Regions from separate parts of the Janthinobacterium sp. YR213 genome, predicted to be linked through region 1. Evidence: predicted binding sites of a transcription regulator. Region 1 holds the regulator's gene; each other region holds the start of a gene.
What was found. The regulator sigma-54, encoded in region 1, starts transcription at its own class of promoters, with help from an activator protein. The targets are predictions, from matches to a motif close to TGGCANGNAANCTGCTTT.

Region 1 (4,186 bases):
CAACTGCACCGCAATGTCGTGATCGACCGCGTGGCCAGTCCGAAGGCGCAGAACCTGACAGTCAAGACGGAAGCGCTGACGGTGTTCCCGGATGAGGAAAGAATGGAAACGGACGTGCCTGTCGATATCCTGACAGGCACCTCGCGTCTCAATGGCATCGGCATGAAAGCCAATAACGCCACCGGCGTGGTGGAAGTGCAGAATGCGCTGCGCATGGTCCTCCCGCCGAAACCGCGCCCGGCCGCGGCGGCAAAATGACAGAATGAAACAAGGAAACCATACTATGAAGAACATCTTGCTGTTGACCGTATTTTCCCTGGCCATCATGGGCGTGGCGCATGCCGAGAAGGCCGATTCCGAGAAGGAAGCCGTCATCACGGCACGCAGTGGCCACGTCGATGACATCAAGCAGGTGCGCACCCTGACGGGCGACGTCGTGCTGGTCAAGGGGACCCTGACCATGAAGGCGGGGCGCGCCGTGATCACGGAAGATCCGCAAGGCTACCAGTTCATTACCTTCTGGGCCGATCCCGGCAAGCTCGCCACCTTCCGCCAGAAGCGCGATGGCGCGGGCGACCTGTGGGTGGAAGGCGAAGCGGAGCGCGTGGAATACGACAACAAGACGGAAGTGGTGAAACTGTTTTCCAGGGCCAAGCTGACGCGCCTGGAAGGCACGAAAGTGACCGACGTGGCCAATGGCGCCTTCATCTCGTATGACAGCCGCAAGGAAGTGTTTGCGATGGAAAATTCCAACAGCGGCACCAGCACCCCGGATGGCGGCAGCGTGCGCATGGTGATCCAGCCGAAAACCAAGGCACCGGCGGCGGAGAAAGCGCCGGCCACGCCTGCGCCAGGAAAGAAATAATGGACAATACTCGTTGCGGCAGCACCCTGATCGTTCGCGGGCTGCAAAAAACCTATGGCAAGCGGCAAGTCGTGCATGATGTCTCGCTGCAAGTCGAATGCGGTGAAGTGGTGGGTTTGCTGGGCCCGAACGGCGCCGGCAAGACCACCTCGTTCTACATGATCGTCGGCCTGGTGCCGTCCGATGGCGGCAGCATCGATATCAGCGGCGTGGACATCTCCAGCCTGCCGATCCACCGCCGCGCGCAGATGGGCCTGTCCTACCTGCCGCAGGAAGCGTCCGTCTTCCGCAAGCTGACGGTGGAAGACAATATCCGCGCCGTGCTGGAAATCCAGACCGTCGAAGGCCGTCCGCTGACGAAGGCCGAGATCGAGGTGCGCCTGGATAAATTGCTGGCCGACTTGCAGATTGAAAAGCTGCGCGAGAATCAGGCCCTGTCCCTGTCGGGCGGTGAGCGCCGCCGCGTGGAAATCGCCCGCGCGCTGGCCACCGATCCCCGTTTCGTGCTGCTCGACGAACCGTTCGCCGGCGTCGATCCGATCGCCGTGATCGAGATCCAGCGCATCGTGCGTTTCTTGAAGGAGCGCAATATCGGCGTGCTGATCACCGATCATAATGTGCGCGAGACGCTGGGTATCTGCGACCGTGCCTACATCATCAACCAGGGCTCGGTACTGGCGTCGGGACGCCCCGACGACATCATCGCGAACGAGTCGGTACGCCGGGTCTATCTGGGCGAACACTTCCGCATGTAAGCCAATGAAACAATCATTGCAGCTGCGCACTTCGCAGCACCTGGCACTGACGCCGCAGTTGCAGCAATCGATACGCCTGTTGCAATTGTCTACCCTGGAATTGCATCAGGAACTAGAGCAATTGCTGACGGACAATCCCTTGCTCGAACGCCTCGACGATCCGCTCGACCGTTCGCTGCGCCTGCTGTCCGATGGCGCCTTGAGTTCCACGGCCGCGCCGGCCGAAGCGCCGCCCCAGCCGCCGGGCCAGGAAGCGCCCGCGGCGCCGGCCGAAGCGGAAACCTTTGATGGCGATGCCGGCGAGGGTCCTGCCGCCGCGGATGGCGGCGACAGCGACTGGAGCGAGGCGAGCCGCGGCAAGGCGCCCGACGACGAGGATTCGCGCCCGCAACTCGAAGCCCATCACTGCACCCTGCGCGAACACCTGATGGAGCAGATGCGCGTGACGGTACTCGAATTGCGCGACCGCGCGCTGGTCGAGCTGATCATCGACGCGCTCGACGACAATGGCTACCTGGAAGAGTCGCTCGACGACATCCTGGCGCGCCTGCCGGAAGAGCTGGAAATCGACGCCGACGAGATGCGCACGGCCTTGTCTCTCTTGCAAAGTTTCGATCCGCCCGGCGTGGGCGCGCGCAACGCGTCCGAATGCCTGGCGCTGCAAATCAAGCGCTTGCCGCACATCGCCATGGTGACGCGCCGCATGGCCCTCGTCATCGTGGAAAAGCACCTGGCCTGGTTTGCCCAGCGCGATTTCAACAAGCTGAAAAAAGCCCTCGATTGCGACGATGAAGACTTGCGCGAAGCGCAGACGGTGATTCGCCAGTGCAATCCGCATCCGGGCGCCGTGTTCGCCTCGGACGTGTCCGATTACGTGGTGCCCGACGTCGTCGTCAAGCGCGCGCGCAATGGCTGGCAAGTGACCTTGAACAACGATGTCATGCCGCGCCTGCGCGTCAATGCCATGTACGCCAACTTGCTCAAGCAAGGCAAGGGCGAAGGCGCCATGGGCGCACAGTTGCAGGAAGCCAAGTGGCTGATCAAGAATATGCGCCAGCGCTTCGACACGATCCTGCGCGTGGCGCAGGCGATAGTAGAAAGACAAAAGAACTTTTTCTCGCATGGGGCCGTTGCCATGCGTCCCCTTGTGCTCCGTGAAATAGCTGATACACTGGGTTTACACGAGAGTACTATCTCGCGGGTAACAACTCAAAAGTACATGCTGACCCCGCACGGCATGTTCGAGTTGAAATATTTCTTTGGTAGCCACGTCGCCACCGAAGCGGGGGGCGAAGCGTCATCGACGGCGATACGGGCATTGATCGTGCAACTGACAGGAGCAGAAGACCCTAAAAATCCTTTATCCGACAGTAAGATTGCGGACATGCTGGGGGAACAAGGCATGGTGATTGCGCGACGTACTGTTGCCAAATACCGGGAAGCGTTGAAAATTCCGCCAGTGAGCCTGCGTAAGTGTTTGTAAGTTTTTTTCGGTTCCTCTGCGGGCCGGATAGGATGGACCGCACGAACCCGATCATCTTTAGGAGTGTGTATGAATCTCACCATCAGCGGACATCATCTCGAAGTGACACCAGCCATCCGTGAATACGTACAAACGAAGCTGGAGCGCGTGAAACGTCATTTCGATCAAGTCATCGATATCGCCGTGATTCTGACCGTGGATAACCTCAAAGAGAAAGAAAAACGTCAAAAGGCTGAAGTCAACCTGCGTTTGAGCGGCAAGACTGTCTATGTGGAAAGCTTGGCGCACGACCTGTACGCCGCGATCGATACCCTGATCGACAAGCTCGATAGGCAAGTGATGAAATACAAAACCAAAGTGCAAGGGCACGGTAAAGAGGCGATCAAGCATCTGCCAGACAACTCCGAGGAAGAAGCCGTCGTCGCCGTCTAAGGCCACCCGCTTCCAGCAGTTGTGATCAACTAAGGGCGCACATCTTGCGCCCTTTTTTGCGCCTGGACCTTTTGAGCGCAATGTTCGCCGCGCAGGGGCTAAAATGTTTGCACTTTCACTTCTTTCCTGCCTGCCATGAGCGACTTCGTCCAGACTTCCATCCGCAACCGCACGGGCCATATCGTGCTCGACCGTCCGAAAGCCTTGAATTCCCTGTCGCTGGAGATGGTACGCGCCCTGAGCGCGGCCTTGCTGGCCTGGCGCGACGATCCGCAGGTGGATGCCGTGGTGATCCGCTCCAGCAGTGAAAAAGCCCTGTGCGCCGGCGGCGACATCCGTTTCTTTTACGATGCGGGCCTGGCCACGCCGCAAGGCGGCAGCGCCATGCTGGAAGATTTCTTTACGGAAGAATATGCGTTAAATCATTTAATTCATTTCTACCCGAAACCGTATATCGCCGTGATGGATGGCGTGGTGATGGGCGGCGGCATGGGCGTGGCGCAAGCCGGGCCGGGCAACCGTTTGCGCATCGTGACGGGCCGCACGCGCATGGCCATGCCGGAAGTCAATATCGGCTTGTTTCCCGACGTGGGCGGCAGTTATTTTCTATCCCGCCTGGCCGGCCAGCTGGGCCTGTACCTGGGCTTGACG
Region 2 (4,186 bases), on a different contig from region 1:
GCTGGGCGGCGCCGGCTATGCGGTGCGCCAGGCGCCGAACGGTGAACTGGCCCTGTGGACGGCCCAGGCGCGCCCGCCGGAGCTGATCCTGCTCGACGTGCGCATGCCGGGCCTCGACGGCTTTGAAGTGTGCCGCCGCCTGAAGGAAATACCGTCCCTGCGCCAGGTGCCGGTGATCTTCCTGTCGGCCCAGTACGATACGGACGACAAGGTGCGGGGCTTCGCGCTGGGCGCCGTCGATTTCATCGCCAAGCCCTTCCAGGCCGAGGAAATCCTGGCCCGTACGGACGCCCACGTGCGCCTGGCGCGGGCGCAGCTGCAGCTGGCGCAGGAGCGAGCCAACCTGGAGCGGCGCGTGGCCGAACGCACTGCCGAACTGGAACAGGTGGCCAGCACCCTGGCGCGCGAAGTGCAGATCCGCCGCGCCAATGAAGAATTGCTGCGCCTGTCGGGCCAGGTCTTTGAAGCGACCCAGGACGCCATCCTGATCACGGATCCTGCCGGCGTCATCGTCACGGCCAATCCCGCCTTTACGCGCATCACCGGCTACGCGGCGCAGGAAGTGGTGGGCACGGACATCCTGCGCCTGCATGCCGAACACACGGGCGAGGCGGTGCTGCTGGCCCTGCGCCAGGGCTTGCGCAGCAGCGGCTGCTGGTCGGGCGAGGTGCAGACGCGGCGCAAGAGCGGCGACACCTATCCCTGCCTGCTCAGCGCCTCCACCGTGCACGGCCCCGATGGCGCCGTCGTCAACTACATCGGCGTCTTCCTCGACATCAGCGAGCGCAAGGCCGAGCAGCATCTGATCGATTTCCTCTCCTACCACGACGCGCTGACGGGCTTGCCGAACCGCGTGCTGCTGCGCGAGCGCTTCGAACAGGCGCGCGCGAACGCCCTGCGCGACAGCCAGCAAGTGGTGCTGATGTGCCTGGACCTGGACCGCTTCAAGAACATCAACGATTCGCACGGCCAGGCCGTGGGCGACAAGGCGCTGCAAGTGGTGGCGCGTTTCCTGTCCGGCTGCGTGCGCGAGGGCGACACGGTGGTGCGCCAGGGCGGCGACGAATTCCAGATCCTGCTGCAGGACGATGCCCTGCTGGGGCGCACCCTGGGGCTGGCGCAAACCATCCTGGCCGGCTTGCGCGAAGAACTCAGCGTCGATGGCGAGCGCCTGGCGCTGACCACCAGCATCGGCATCGCCATGTGCCCGGCCGACGGCGACAGCCTCGACGACGTGCTGCGCCACGCCGATACGGCCCTGGTGCGCGCCAAGGAAATGGGACGCGACCATTACGCCTTCTTCACGGAGCGCATGGGCAGCGATATCCGCGCCCGCCTGGCGATGCAGCAGCAGCTGCGCGGCGCCATCGGCCGCGATGAATTTGAAGTGCACTACCAGCCGCAGATGTGCTTGCGCACGGGCGCCTTGCTGGGCGCGGAAGCCTTGCTGCGCTGGGATAATCCGGTGCTGGGCAAGGTGCCGCCCGGCCTGTTCATCGCGCTGGCAGAGGAATATGGCTCGATCACGGCCATCGGCGAATGGGTGCTCGAAAGCGTGTGCGCGCAGATCCGCGCCTGGCACGACGCGGGCCTGGGCAGCATCAAGGTGGCCGTCAACCTGTCCGGCAAGCAGTTCGCGCAAGACCGCACGGTGCCGTTCGTCGAGGCGGCCTTGCGCAAATACGCCATCGCGCCCGCCTGCCTGGGCATCGAGATCACGGAGAGCACCGTGATGGGCGATCCGGACAAGGCCGTGGCGGCCCTCACGCGCCTGAAGGATATCGGCGTGGGCATTTCGCTCGACGACTTCGGCACCGGCTATTCCAGCCTGGGCTACCTGAAGCGCTTTCCCATCGACGTGCTGAAGATCGACAAATCGTTCGTCGACGATGTCACCACCAGTAGCAGCGATGCGGCCATCGCCCGTTCCGTCATCTCGCTGGCGCACAACCTGGACATGCGCGTCATCGCCGAAGGCGTGGAAACGCGCGAGCAGGTCGACTTCCTGACGGAACACGGCTGCGACGAAATGCAGGGCTATTACTTCAGCCGCCCCCTGGATGCGGAAGCCTTCACGGCCTTGCTGCGCGAACGGCGCACCCTGGCCGTGGCGGCGGCCTAAGCGCCGCGGTGCGGCCGATGCACCATGCCGGTGCGTTCGCTGCAGCGCGGTGCACGATTCTCACTTTTATTTCCCCTGACGCTGGCACATATCCTGCTTAGGTAATCGCTTATTTACGCGATTGCCCCGCATGCCAGACAGTACCCCTCCAGCCATGCTTTTGCAGGCCAGCGCGCACGGCGCCTGGCAGGCGCACTTGCGCCTGGGCTTTGCGCTGCACGATGGCGTCAGCCGCCTCGTCGAGCGCACGCACAGCGGCCCCCTGCGCGTGCAAAAGCCCCTGTATCCGGAGGGTGATCGCGTCTGCCACGCCATCATCGTCCATCCGCCCGGCGGCGTGGTGGGCGGCGACCAGCTGGCCGTCGACGCCACGGTGGGCGCGGGTGCGCACGCCTTGCTCACGTCCCCGGGCGCCGCCAAGTGGTACCGCGCCAACGGCCATGTCTCGGGCCAGCACATCATGCTGCGCGCCGCTAGCGGTGCGGCTATCGAGTGGCTGCCGCAGGAGAGCATTTTCTTCGACCAGGCTTGCGTGCGCCTGCGCCACGAGGTGGACCTGGCGCCGGACGCGGGCTACATCGGCTGCGACATCGTCTGCCTGGGCCGCAGCGCCTCGGGCGAAATGTTCAACACGGGCAGCATCAGCCAGCAGGTGCGGATCCGCCGCGGCGGCAAGCTGCTGTGGTGGGAGCAGGGCTTGCTGGCCGCCGGCGGCGCGCTGATGGCCAGCCCACTGGGCCTGGGAGGCCACACCGTGTGCGCCACCCTGATCGCCATCGGCACGCCCGTTTCTCCCGCCGTGCTGGCGGCCGTGCGCGAGATCGCCGTGCCGGAAGGCGCCGCGTTTGGCGCCACGCACATGAAATCGCTGGTGGCGGTGCGCCTGCTGTGCGGCGACAGCGAGGCGGCGCGCCGCATCATGCTGGCCGCCTGGCAGTTGCTGCGTCCCGCCATGCTGGGACGCGACGCCGTCGTGCCCCGCATCTGGAACACTTAATCAGGAAAGAAACGCAAGGAAAATCATGGACCTGACTCCCCGCGAAAAAGACAAGCTGCTCATTTTTACGGCCGCGCTGCTGGCCGAACGGCGCCTGGCGCGCGGCTTGAAGTTGAATTATCCGGAAGCGGTGGCCCTGATCAGCGCGGCCATCATGGAAGGGGCGCGCGATGGCAAGTCGGTGGCGCAGCTGATGTCGGACGGTACGAAGATACTCTCGCGCGCCGACGTCATGGACGGCATCGCCGAGATGATCCCTGATATCCAGGTGGAGGCGACCTTCCCCGACGGCAGCAAGCTGGTCACCGTGCACCACCCGATACCTTAACCAACCAAGCGACATTACAGGAGCCGGTCATGACCCCAGGCGAATACAAATTGGAAGAAGGCGAAATCAGCTTGAATGCCGGACGCGCCACGGCCACCGTGGTAGTGGCCAACCGGGGCGACCGGCCGATCCAGGTGGGCTCGCATTTCCACTTTTTCGAAGTCAACCCTGCGCTGTCCTTCGAGCGCTGGCGCGCCTACGGCATGCGCCTCAATATCACGGCCGGTACGGCCGTGCGCTTCGAGCCGGGCCAGCAGCGCACGGTGGAACTGGTGGCGCTGGCGGGCGAGCGCAAGGTCTACGGCTTCAATGGCGCAGTGATGGGCGAACTGCAAGATACTCCACCGGGAAAGGATTGAGATGGCCAGCATTCCCCGCAGCGCGTATGCCGAAATGTTCGGTCCCACCAAGGGCGACCGCATCCGCCTGGCCGACACGGAACTGTTCATCGAGATCGAGCATGACTACGCGATCTACGGCGAAGAGGTGAAATTCGGCGGCGGCAAGGTGATCCGCGACGGCATGGGCCAGTCGCAGCGCTGCGCGGCCGAGGTGATGGATACCGTCATCACGAATGCCGTCATCCTCGACCACTGGGGCATCGTGAAGGCCGATATCGGCCTGAAAAACGGGCTGATCTTCGGCATCGGCAAGGCGGGCAATCCCGACATCCAGCCCGGCGTGACCCTGGTTATTGGCGGCGCCACCGAGATCATCGCCGGCGAAGGCTTGATCGTCA
Region 3 (4,186 bases), on a different contig from region 1:
GGAAGCGGTGGGCTGGGCGCAACGCTTTGCGCGCAACAACCGCGAAGTGATGATGCAGAACCTGATCGCCGCCGTGCGCACGGTCATCCATAAACCGTTCCAGACGCACGTGGAAGCCGTCAACTGCCACCATAACTATGTACAGAAGGAGCACCACTTCGGCAAGGATGTATTGATTACGCGCAAGGGCGCCGTGTCGGCCCGTGCCGGCGAGCTGGGGATCATTCCCGGTTCCATGGGCGCGAAGAGTTTTATCGTGCGCGGCAAGGGCAATGCGGAGAGTTTCCATAGCTGCAGCCACGGTGCGGGACGCACGATGAGCCGCACGGAAGCGAAGCGGCGCTTCAACCTGGATGACCAGATCCGCGCTACGCAAGGCGTGGAATGCCGTAAGGATGAAAACGTGATCGATGAAATTCCGATGGCCTACAAGGATATCGATGCGGTGATGCTGGCGCAGCGCGAGCTGGTTGATGTCGTGCATATCTTGAAGCAGGTCGTCTGCGTCAAAGGATAATAGAGAGAAAACAGAGATGATAGAAATAGATGGAGCGCAAGGCGAAGGCGGCGGACAGATTTTACGTTCGGCGCTGAGCTTGTCGATGATCACGGGGCAACCGTTTCGGCTGATTAACATTCGCGCGGGGCGGGAAAAGCCCGGCTTGCTGCGCCAGCATCTGCTGGCCGTGCAGGCGGCAACCGCCATTTGCGGGGCGCGCACGACGCCGGTGGCGCTGCGCGCGTCGAGCCTGGAATTTGTGCCTGGTCCCCTGCGCGGCGGCGACTACCGCTTTGCCATCGGCAGCGCGGGCAGTTGCACTCTGGTATTGCAAACCCTGTTGCCGGCCCTGCTGCATGCGGATGGGCCATCCACCGTGCGCATCACTGGCGGCACGCACAATGCCATGGCACCGCCCGTGCATTTCCTGCAGCGCGTGTATGGCCGTGTCCTGGAACAGATGGGGGCCGAGGTGGATATTACGCTGCAACGCTATGGCTTTCATCCCGCGGGCGGCGGCGAGGTGACGGCCACCGTGCAACCGTGCCAGCGCTTGCGCCCCATCGCATTGCTGCAGCGCGGTGAACGGAAGGCGGGGTATGCGGAAAGCGTGGTGGCGGGCGTGCATGTGCAGGTGGCGCAGCGGGAGCTCGAGCGTGTCGCCGGGGGCATGGGCTGGAGCGGCAAGCAGTTGCGCCTCGTCGGCTTGCCGGCGGAGCAGGGACCGGGCAATGTCCTGTTGCTGACGCTCGAGCATGAGTATATTACGGAAGTGTTTACTTCTTTCGGCGAAAAGTCCTTGCTGGCCGAATCGGTGGCCAAGCGCCTGTTGAACGAGGTGCGCGCCTATCTCAAGACGGACGCGGCCGTCGGCGAACACATGGCCGATCAGCTCTTGCTGCCCATGGCGCTGGCCGGCGGCGGTAGCTTCAGTTGCAACAAGGTCTCGCAGCATGCGCTGACGAATGCGGAGGTGATTACCCGGTTTTTACCCGTGCGTATCACTTTCGAGCAGCAGGAGCGGAGCAGCATCTGCACGGTGGCCGCCGCCTGACGCGCGCGCTGACACAACTGGCTGTTGCAGCTGTTCCAAATTGATACATGGGCGGCCGGATGTGGGGCATAGACGCATGGCATGGCATTTGCTCTTCTTTGGTATTGACTAAAAAACCAAGGAGACCAGCATGACCTATTCCATTCGTACCCTGCTCGGCGTAGCCGCCGCCGGCGCCGTTGCCCTCACTTCCCTGCTGACCTTGCCGCATGCCTATGCGCACGGCAATGTCACGCCGCAAGGCGTCGATACCACGGGCTTGCCCAAGGTGGGCGACAAGTGGCTCGAACAAAATCCGTATCGGGGCAACAAGCTGGCCTTGACGGTGGGCACCTCGGCCTACAACCAGAATTGCGCCCGCTGCCACGGCATCGAAGCCATCTCGGGCGGCATTGCGCCGGATTTGCGCCAGCTGGACCGCGATTGCTTCGGTATCAAGAATGAGACAAAGAAACAGGCTTGCTACAAGGAGACGGATAATTACTACCTGGCCACCATACGCCACGGTAAAGTGCGTAATGGCGCTGTGTACATGCCGCCGTTCGAAGGCGTGTTCAACCAGGAAGCCATGTGGGCCATCAAGACCTATCTGGAAACTCGCCGCGAATCGAATTAAATCGAACTGATCACAAAGGAGTCCCATGCGTTCATTTCAATTCCGGGGCGCGCGCGCGATGATCTCGCTCGCCTGCCTGGCGCTGTGCGCAGCCGCGCCGGCGCGCGCCGACTGGCAAAAAGTGCAGCAGTCGGGCAGCCTGAAAGTGGCTGTGTATAACGAGTTCGCGCCGTTTTCCGACAAGGGCGCGGGCATCGATATCGACATCGCCGAAGCGCTGGCGAAAAAGCTGGGTTTGAAACTGAGCTTGCTGCCATTTCCCGCCGGCGAGAACTTGAACGATGATTTGCGCAATATGGTGTGGAAGGGGCATTACCTTGGTTATGGTCCCGCCGATGTGATGCTGCATGTGCCGGTCGACAAGAAGTTGATGGCGGATAACGACAAGGTCGAGATCTTCGCGCCGTACTACGTGGAAACTGTGCGCCTGGCGCGCAGCGCGCAAGCCGTGCCGCAATTCGATGGCGTCGCTTCGCTGGCCGGCAAGCGCATCGGCGTGGAAAAAGTATCGATCGCGGCCATGCTGATGCTGGGTGAAGACAATGGCAAGTACCGCGACGACGTGCGCATCTTCGACACGGCGGCCGAAGCGTTGCAGCAATTGCAGGCAGGGCAACTCGATGCCGTGCTGGCCAACCGTTCGGAGATCGAATCGGTGCTGAAAAGCGATCCCGCTTTCCCCATGAGCGAAGTGGCGTTCGCCCGCTTGCCGCGTGCCGGCTGGGCCGTGGGCCTGGCCGTCAGCCGCCAGCAGCTCGACGTGGCAAAGTTGCTGCAGGCGGCCATGAACGAGATGGCGGCCAGCGGTGAATTGAAAGCCATCTTTGAAAAATATGGCGTGAAGGAAGCACGGCCCTGAAGTAGCTTGTACTAGTTTAAAAGCCCGCGCATCGGAAGAGGCGCGGGCTTTTTAGTTTTAGAAACTATATTGGGCGCTAACACCCAGCAACCAATTGCGTCCCGGCGCCGCTTCATAGTAGCGCTTGTTGCTGTCGCCGACGATGACGGAGCCCACGTAGGTCTTGTCGAAAAGATTGTTCAGGCGGGCAAATTCCTTGAAGCGCCAATTGCCCACGTTTTGTTTGGCGTTGACGCGCGCATTGAACACCGTATAGCCGGGCGCCGGCTTTTCGCTATTGCTGTCTTCCGCGTAGACCTGGTTGCTGGCCACGCTTTCCAGCGCCGCGCCAAAACGGTCGAGCGTATCTTTCCAGGCCAGTTCCGCAAACAAGTTGGCGCTGGGCACGCCCGGCAAGCGGCTGCCTTCGCGCACGCTGCCAAACGCCTGGTCATACACGGCGTGCAGGCTGGTCAGTGCCACTTTTGTCGTGAAGCCATATGGCAGGTTCGAGTCCAGCGACACTTCCATACCCTGGCGCAAGGTCTTGCCCCCATTGCGGTAGCTGGTGCGTCCGCCGCTGGACTTGTCGACCACCAGTTCGTCGCTGGTCTTGATCTGGAACACGGCCGCGTTCACGTGCGTATTGTTATTGATCCTCGCCTTGACGCCTGCTTCCAGGTTGGTGCTGGTCGCTGGTTTCAAGTTGAAATTGAAGCCGCCGCCCGTGCCCGAGTAAAACAGTTCATTCAAGGTAGGCGCCTCGAAGCCGCGCGCGGCGCTGGCATACACGTTGACGTTCGGCGTCAATTTATACAGCAGGCCCAGCACGGGTGTCGTGTGGCTGAACTCCAGGCTGCCGCTATCGTTGCCGTTGCTGAGGAAATGGTCGTCGACCGCCACTTTCATCTTGCTGTAGCGCACACCTGCGCTGAGCAGCCATGGGCCGCCTTGCCATTCCGCCTGGATATACGGATCGAGGCTGGACACGACATTCTGTTCATCGCGGCGCAGCTTGCCCTTCAATCCGTACACTTCGCCGATATAGTTCTCATAGCCGGTACGGTCATCGCTGGAGCGGCCGTAATCGATGCCGATGGTGGTGCTCAGCTTGCCGCCGGCCAGCTGGTTCACGTGCAGCCAGTTGGTGTCGATGCCATAGAACTGGCGCTGGAAGTC
Region 4 (4,186 bases), on a different contig from region 1:
GCGCCCCTGTCGCGCGCCGTGGGCCGGCTGGCCGCGCCCATGGCCCGCTATTTCGTCATCCACGACACCAGCTACCCGAATTTCCTGCTTGACGCCATTCCCGGCCACATCAACGATGCCAGCTGGGATTTCAACGACTTCAGCTTGCGCAATCCGGCGCTGGGCGGCGGTCCGAAAGGCCATGTCTACGTGAACCGCCTGGGCGGCTCCTTGCAGGTGCGCGACTTTGGCACGGCCAGCTACGCCAGCAAGCTGGAAAAGGACAAGCCGTCGCTGACGGGCCTGTTCCTGCACGTGGAGCTGGTGCAGCCGCGCAACTCGGTGCCCGGCGGCGGCAAGGGCAACGATGGCCTGGCGCCCGATCCCGGCTTTACGCCTGCGCAATACGAGCGGCTTGCCCTGCTGTATATCGCCGCCAGCGTGCGCAGGGGCACGTGGCTGATCCCCGCCTTCCATGCCGTCATCGATACAGGGTTTGCGAATGGTCATGATGATCCACAGAACTTTTCGCTGGCCGAATGGTCTGCCTCACTTTCCCGCCTCGATGCGGCCCTGCGGCAGGCCGATACTGGACAATAAGGCGTTTCCCCGGCGGCTGAATTGGCGCATACTATCGCAAGCATAGTCATTGCAGTCAGGAGTCCAGGTGAGTATTGCCACGGATCATCACGCGGGTCGCCAGGCCAGCGCACGCCAGCCATTGCAGCGCGCGCAGCGCATCTTTGCCATGCGCGACGCCGTCCTCAGCGCCTGGGAACAGCGCGTGCGCGCCAAGGTGCGCGGCGCCGACCAGTTGCTCACGCCCATACTCATCAATACCTTGCCCGCCTTTTTCGACAACCTGGCCGAAGCCCTCACCCCGGGCCACCCGCGCGAAAACGCCGCCAGCAACAGCAACGTGCCCGCCGTGCATGGCAATGAACGGGCGCGCATGACCAATTACGGCCCGGAACAGGTGATCCAGGAATACCAGATCTTCCGCGACTGCTTCGCCGCCACCGCGCATGAGTCCGGCATCACCCTGCGCAGCAAGGATTGGCAGGTGATCAATGTGTCGATCGACTCGGGCATCCGCGAATCGATACGCGAATTTACCAGCATGCACGAAGGCTTCCGGCGCCGTATCGCGGCCGGCCTGTCGCACGACATGCGCAATCCCCTGGCCGTGATCAGCACCAGCGCCCAGCTGCTGCTCAGGCCAGCCGACCCGGAACGGGTGACATTGCTGGCGCACAAGATTGTCGAGCACAGCAAGCGGCTCGACAGCATGATCGAGGAATTGCTCGATGGCCTCAGCTACCACCAGGGCCAGCAGTTGCCGCTGGTGCTGAGCCAGTTCGACGTGCTGCCGCTGGTGCACGCCGTGGCCAGCCAGGTCAACCTGCAGCGGCCGGGCAAATGCCAGGTCAGCGGGCAATCCGTCATCGGCTGGTGGTGCGAGAACTCGCTGCGGCGCGCGCTGGAAAACCTGCTCGGCAATGCCCTCAAGTATGGCGACGACGCGCCCATCAGCGTGCACGTGGAAGCGACCCACGAACGCCTGATCGTCACCGTCCACAATAGCGGGCGGCCCATCGCGCCGGAACAGGCCGAACGCATCTTTGACTACCTGCGCCGCGAGAACGACAGCCCCGCGCCAGGCTGGGGTATCGGCCTGCCCTTCGTGCAGAGCGTGGCGGAAAGCCACGGCGGCAGCATCGCCGTCGACAGCGCGGCCGAGACAGGCACCAGCTTCATCTTTGACGTGCCCGTCGATTGCCGCCCCTTCGTCCAGCCCGCCGACGTCCCCAAGAGTGACGCCTAGCGCACCGAATTGGTGCAAGCAATGGCGCGACGCCACAAAAGTGGTCATATTTACACCTGTTCACGCCTGCCTTGTTGGCACGCTTCCTGCTGAGCTATGCATAGACACGGCTCAAGGGAAATCACAACATGGCAAATTTTTTCAATGAAATGACTGCAAATGAAGTGGGGACGGACAGCAAGGTACGTGAACACTATCGTGAATTCAGCAACTGGCTGGAGCAGCAATCCCCCGAGACCATCGCCCGCAAGCGGGCCGAAGCCGACCTGACGTTCCGCCGGGTCGGCATCACGTTCGCCGTGTATGGCGACGATGCCGGCACGGAACGCCTGATTCCGTTTGACACCATCCCGCGCATCATCCCCGCCACGGAATGGGCGCAGATGCAGACGGGCCTGGTACAGCGCGTGCAAGCCTTGAACATGTTCATCCATGATATTTATCATGAGCAAAACATCATCAAGGCGGGCATCATCCCCGCCGAGCAAATCTACAAGAATGCCCAGTACCGCCCGGAAATGCAGGGTATTTCCGTCGCCTCCGACATTTACGCCCACATCGCCGGCGTCGACATCGTGCGCGCCGGCCAGGGCGAATTCTATGTACTGGAAGACAATCTGCGGGTGCCGTCCGGCGTGTCCTACATGCTGGAAGACCGCAAGATGATGATGCGCTTGTTCCCGGAACTGTTCGCCCGCAACCGCATCGCCCCCGTCGACCATTACCCGGACATGCTGCTCGACAACCTGCGCTCCGTCGCGCCGATGGGCGTGGATGACCCGACCGTCGTCGTCATGACGCCCGGCATGTACAACTCCGCCTACTTCGAGCACGCGTTTTTGGCCCAGCAAATGGGCGTGGAGCTGGTCGAAGGCAAGGATCTGTTTGTCAACGACAACTCGGTGTACATGCGCACCACGCGCGGGCCCAAGCGCGTCGACGTCATCTACCGCCGGGTCGACGACGATTTCCTCGATCCGCTGGCCTTCCGCTCGGACTCGTCGCTGGGCGTGCCGGGCCTGCTGTCCGTGTATCGCGCCGGAAGAGTCACGCTGGCGAACGCCATCGGCACGGGCGTGGCCGACGACAAGTCGATCTATCCTTTTGTTCCCGACATGATCAAGTTTTATCTGTCACAGGAGCCGATACTCAACAACGTGCCGACGTATCAGTGCCGCAAGAGCGCCGACCTGTCGTACGTGCTGGCCAACCTGGCGAAACTCGTCGTCAAGGAAGTGCATGGCGCGGGCGGCTACGGCATGCTGGTGGGGCCGGCGTCCAGCCTGGCGCAGATCGAGGATTTCCGCCAGCGCCTGCTGGCCAATCCGGGCGGCTACATCGCCCAGCCCACGCTCGCCCTGTCCGCCTGCCCCACGTATGTCGAGGCCGGCATTGCGCCGCGCCACATCGATTTGCGCCCCTTCGTACTGTCCGGCAAGACGATTTCCATGGTGCCCGGCGGCCTGACCCGCGTGGCGCTGGGCGAAGGCTCGCTGGTGGTCAACTCCTCGCAAGGGGGCGGCACCAAGGATACCTGGGTACTGGAACCAACATCTGTGTTTGCAGGAGAAAAAGCATGCTGAGCCGCACCGCCGATCATTTGTTCTGGATGGCCCGCTACACGGAGCGGGCGGAAAACACGGCGCGCATGCTCGACGTCAACATGCAAACCTCGATGCTGCCCCAGTCCGAGCAGGATGCGGAACAGGGCTGGCGCGCCACCCTGGGTATTTCCGAGCTGCAAAGCGCGTATGACCACAAATATGGCCGTTTCCACACGCGCGACGTGCTCGACTTCATGGTGCGCGATCCGAACAACCCCTCGTCCATCCTCGCCTGCCTGACGGGCGCGCGCGAAAACGCCCGCGCCGTGCGCGGCACCTTGACGACGGAAGTGTGGGAAATCCAGAACGCCACCTGGCTCGACATGCAGAAGCGCCTGAAAAGCAATCTGCTGGAAACGGACCCCAGCCAGTTCTTCGAATGGGTCAAATACCGCTCGCACCTGTCGCGCGGCGTGACCCTGGGCACCATGCTCAAGGACGAAGCGATCCATTTCATCCGCCTGGGCACCTTCCTCGAGCGGGCCGACAACACGGCGCGCATCCTCGACGTGAAGTTCCACGGCGCGCGCGATACGTCGAAAGACATCACCCAGCGCGATTTCTACTACTGGGCGGCCCTGCTGCGCTCCGTGTCCGGCTTTGAAATCTACCGCAAGGTGTACCGCGACGTCATCACCCCGGCGCGGGTGGCGGAATTGCTGATGCTGCGCGGCGACATGCCCAGGTCGCTTTTGGCCTGCATGGATGACGTGGTGGAAAACCTCAAGCATATCCGCAACGATGTGTCCGCCGATACGGAGCGTTTCGCTGGCAAACT

Region 2: a site for sigma-54 is predicted at 2,205-2,222, ahead of BLT98_RS05300 (urease accessory protein UreD). Genes of this name have one in related genera too.
Region 3: a site for sigma-54 is predicted at 1,631-1,648, ahead of pedF (cytochrome c-550 PedF). Genes of this name have one in related genera too.
Region 4: a site for sigma-54 is predicted at 1,880-1,897, ahead of BLT98_RS01075 (circularly permuted type 2 ATP-grasp protein). Genes of this name have one in related genera too.

What each region holds. Positions count from the first base shown of each region.
Region 1 covers NZ_FNDA01000003.1:200,357-204,542, reverse strand. The annotation lists gene lptC (LPS export ABC transporter periplasmic protein LptC) at 1-258, shown strand, start outside; gene lptA (lipopolysaccharide transport periplasmic protein LptA) at 284-865, shown strand; gene lptB (LPS export ABC transporter ATP-binding protein) at 865-1,620, shown strand; gene BLT98_RS14860 (RNA polymerase factor sigma-54) at 1,625-3,103, shown strand; gene raiA (ribosome hibernation-promoting factor, HPF/YfiA family) at 3,173-3,535, shown strand; gene BLT98_RS14850 (enoyl-CoA hydratase/isomerase family protein) at 3,671-4,186, shown strand, end outside.
Region 2 covers NZ_FNDA01000001.1:1,199,377-1,203,562, reverse strand. The annotation lists gene BLT98_RS05305 (EAL domain-containing response regulator) at 1-2,122, shown strand, start outside; gene BLT98_RS05300 (urease accessory protein UreD) at 2,253-3,119, shown strand; gene BLT98_RS05295 (urease subunit gamma) at 3,145-3,447, shown strand; gene BLT98_RS05290 (urease subunit beta) at 3,477-3,806, shown strand; gene ureC (urease subunit alpha) at 3,808-4,186, shown strand, end outside.
Region 3 covers NZ_FNDA01000011.1:4,555-8,740, forward strand. The annotation lists gene BLT98_RS28365 (RtcB family protein) at 1-517, shown strand, start outside; gene rtcA (RNA 3'-terminal phosphate cyclase) at 534-1,553, shown strand; gene pedF (cytochrome c-550 PedF) at 1,684-2,169, shown strand; gene BLT98_RS28380 (substrate-binding periplasmic protein) at 2,195-3,028, shown strand; gene BLT98_RS28385 (TonB-dependent receptor family protein) at 3,086-4,186, opposite strand, start outside.
Region 4 covers NZ_FNDA01000001.1:254,180-258,365, reverse strand. The annotation lists gene BLT98_RS01085 (hypothetical protein) at 1-579, shown strand, start outside; gene BLT98_RS01080 (sensor histidine kinase) at 647-1,804, shown strand; gene BLT98_RS01075 (circularly permuted type 2 ATP-grasp protein) at 1,933-3,387, shown strand; gene BLT98_RS01070 (alpha-E domain-containing protein) at 3,381-4,186, shown strand, end outside.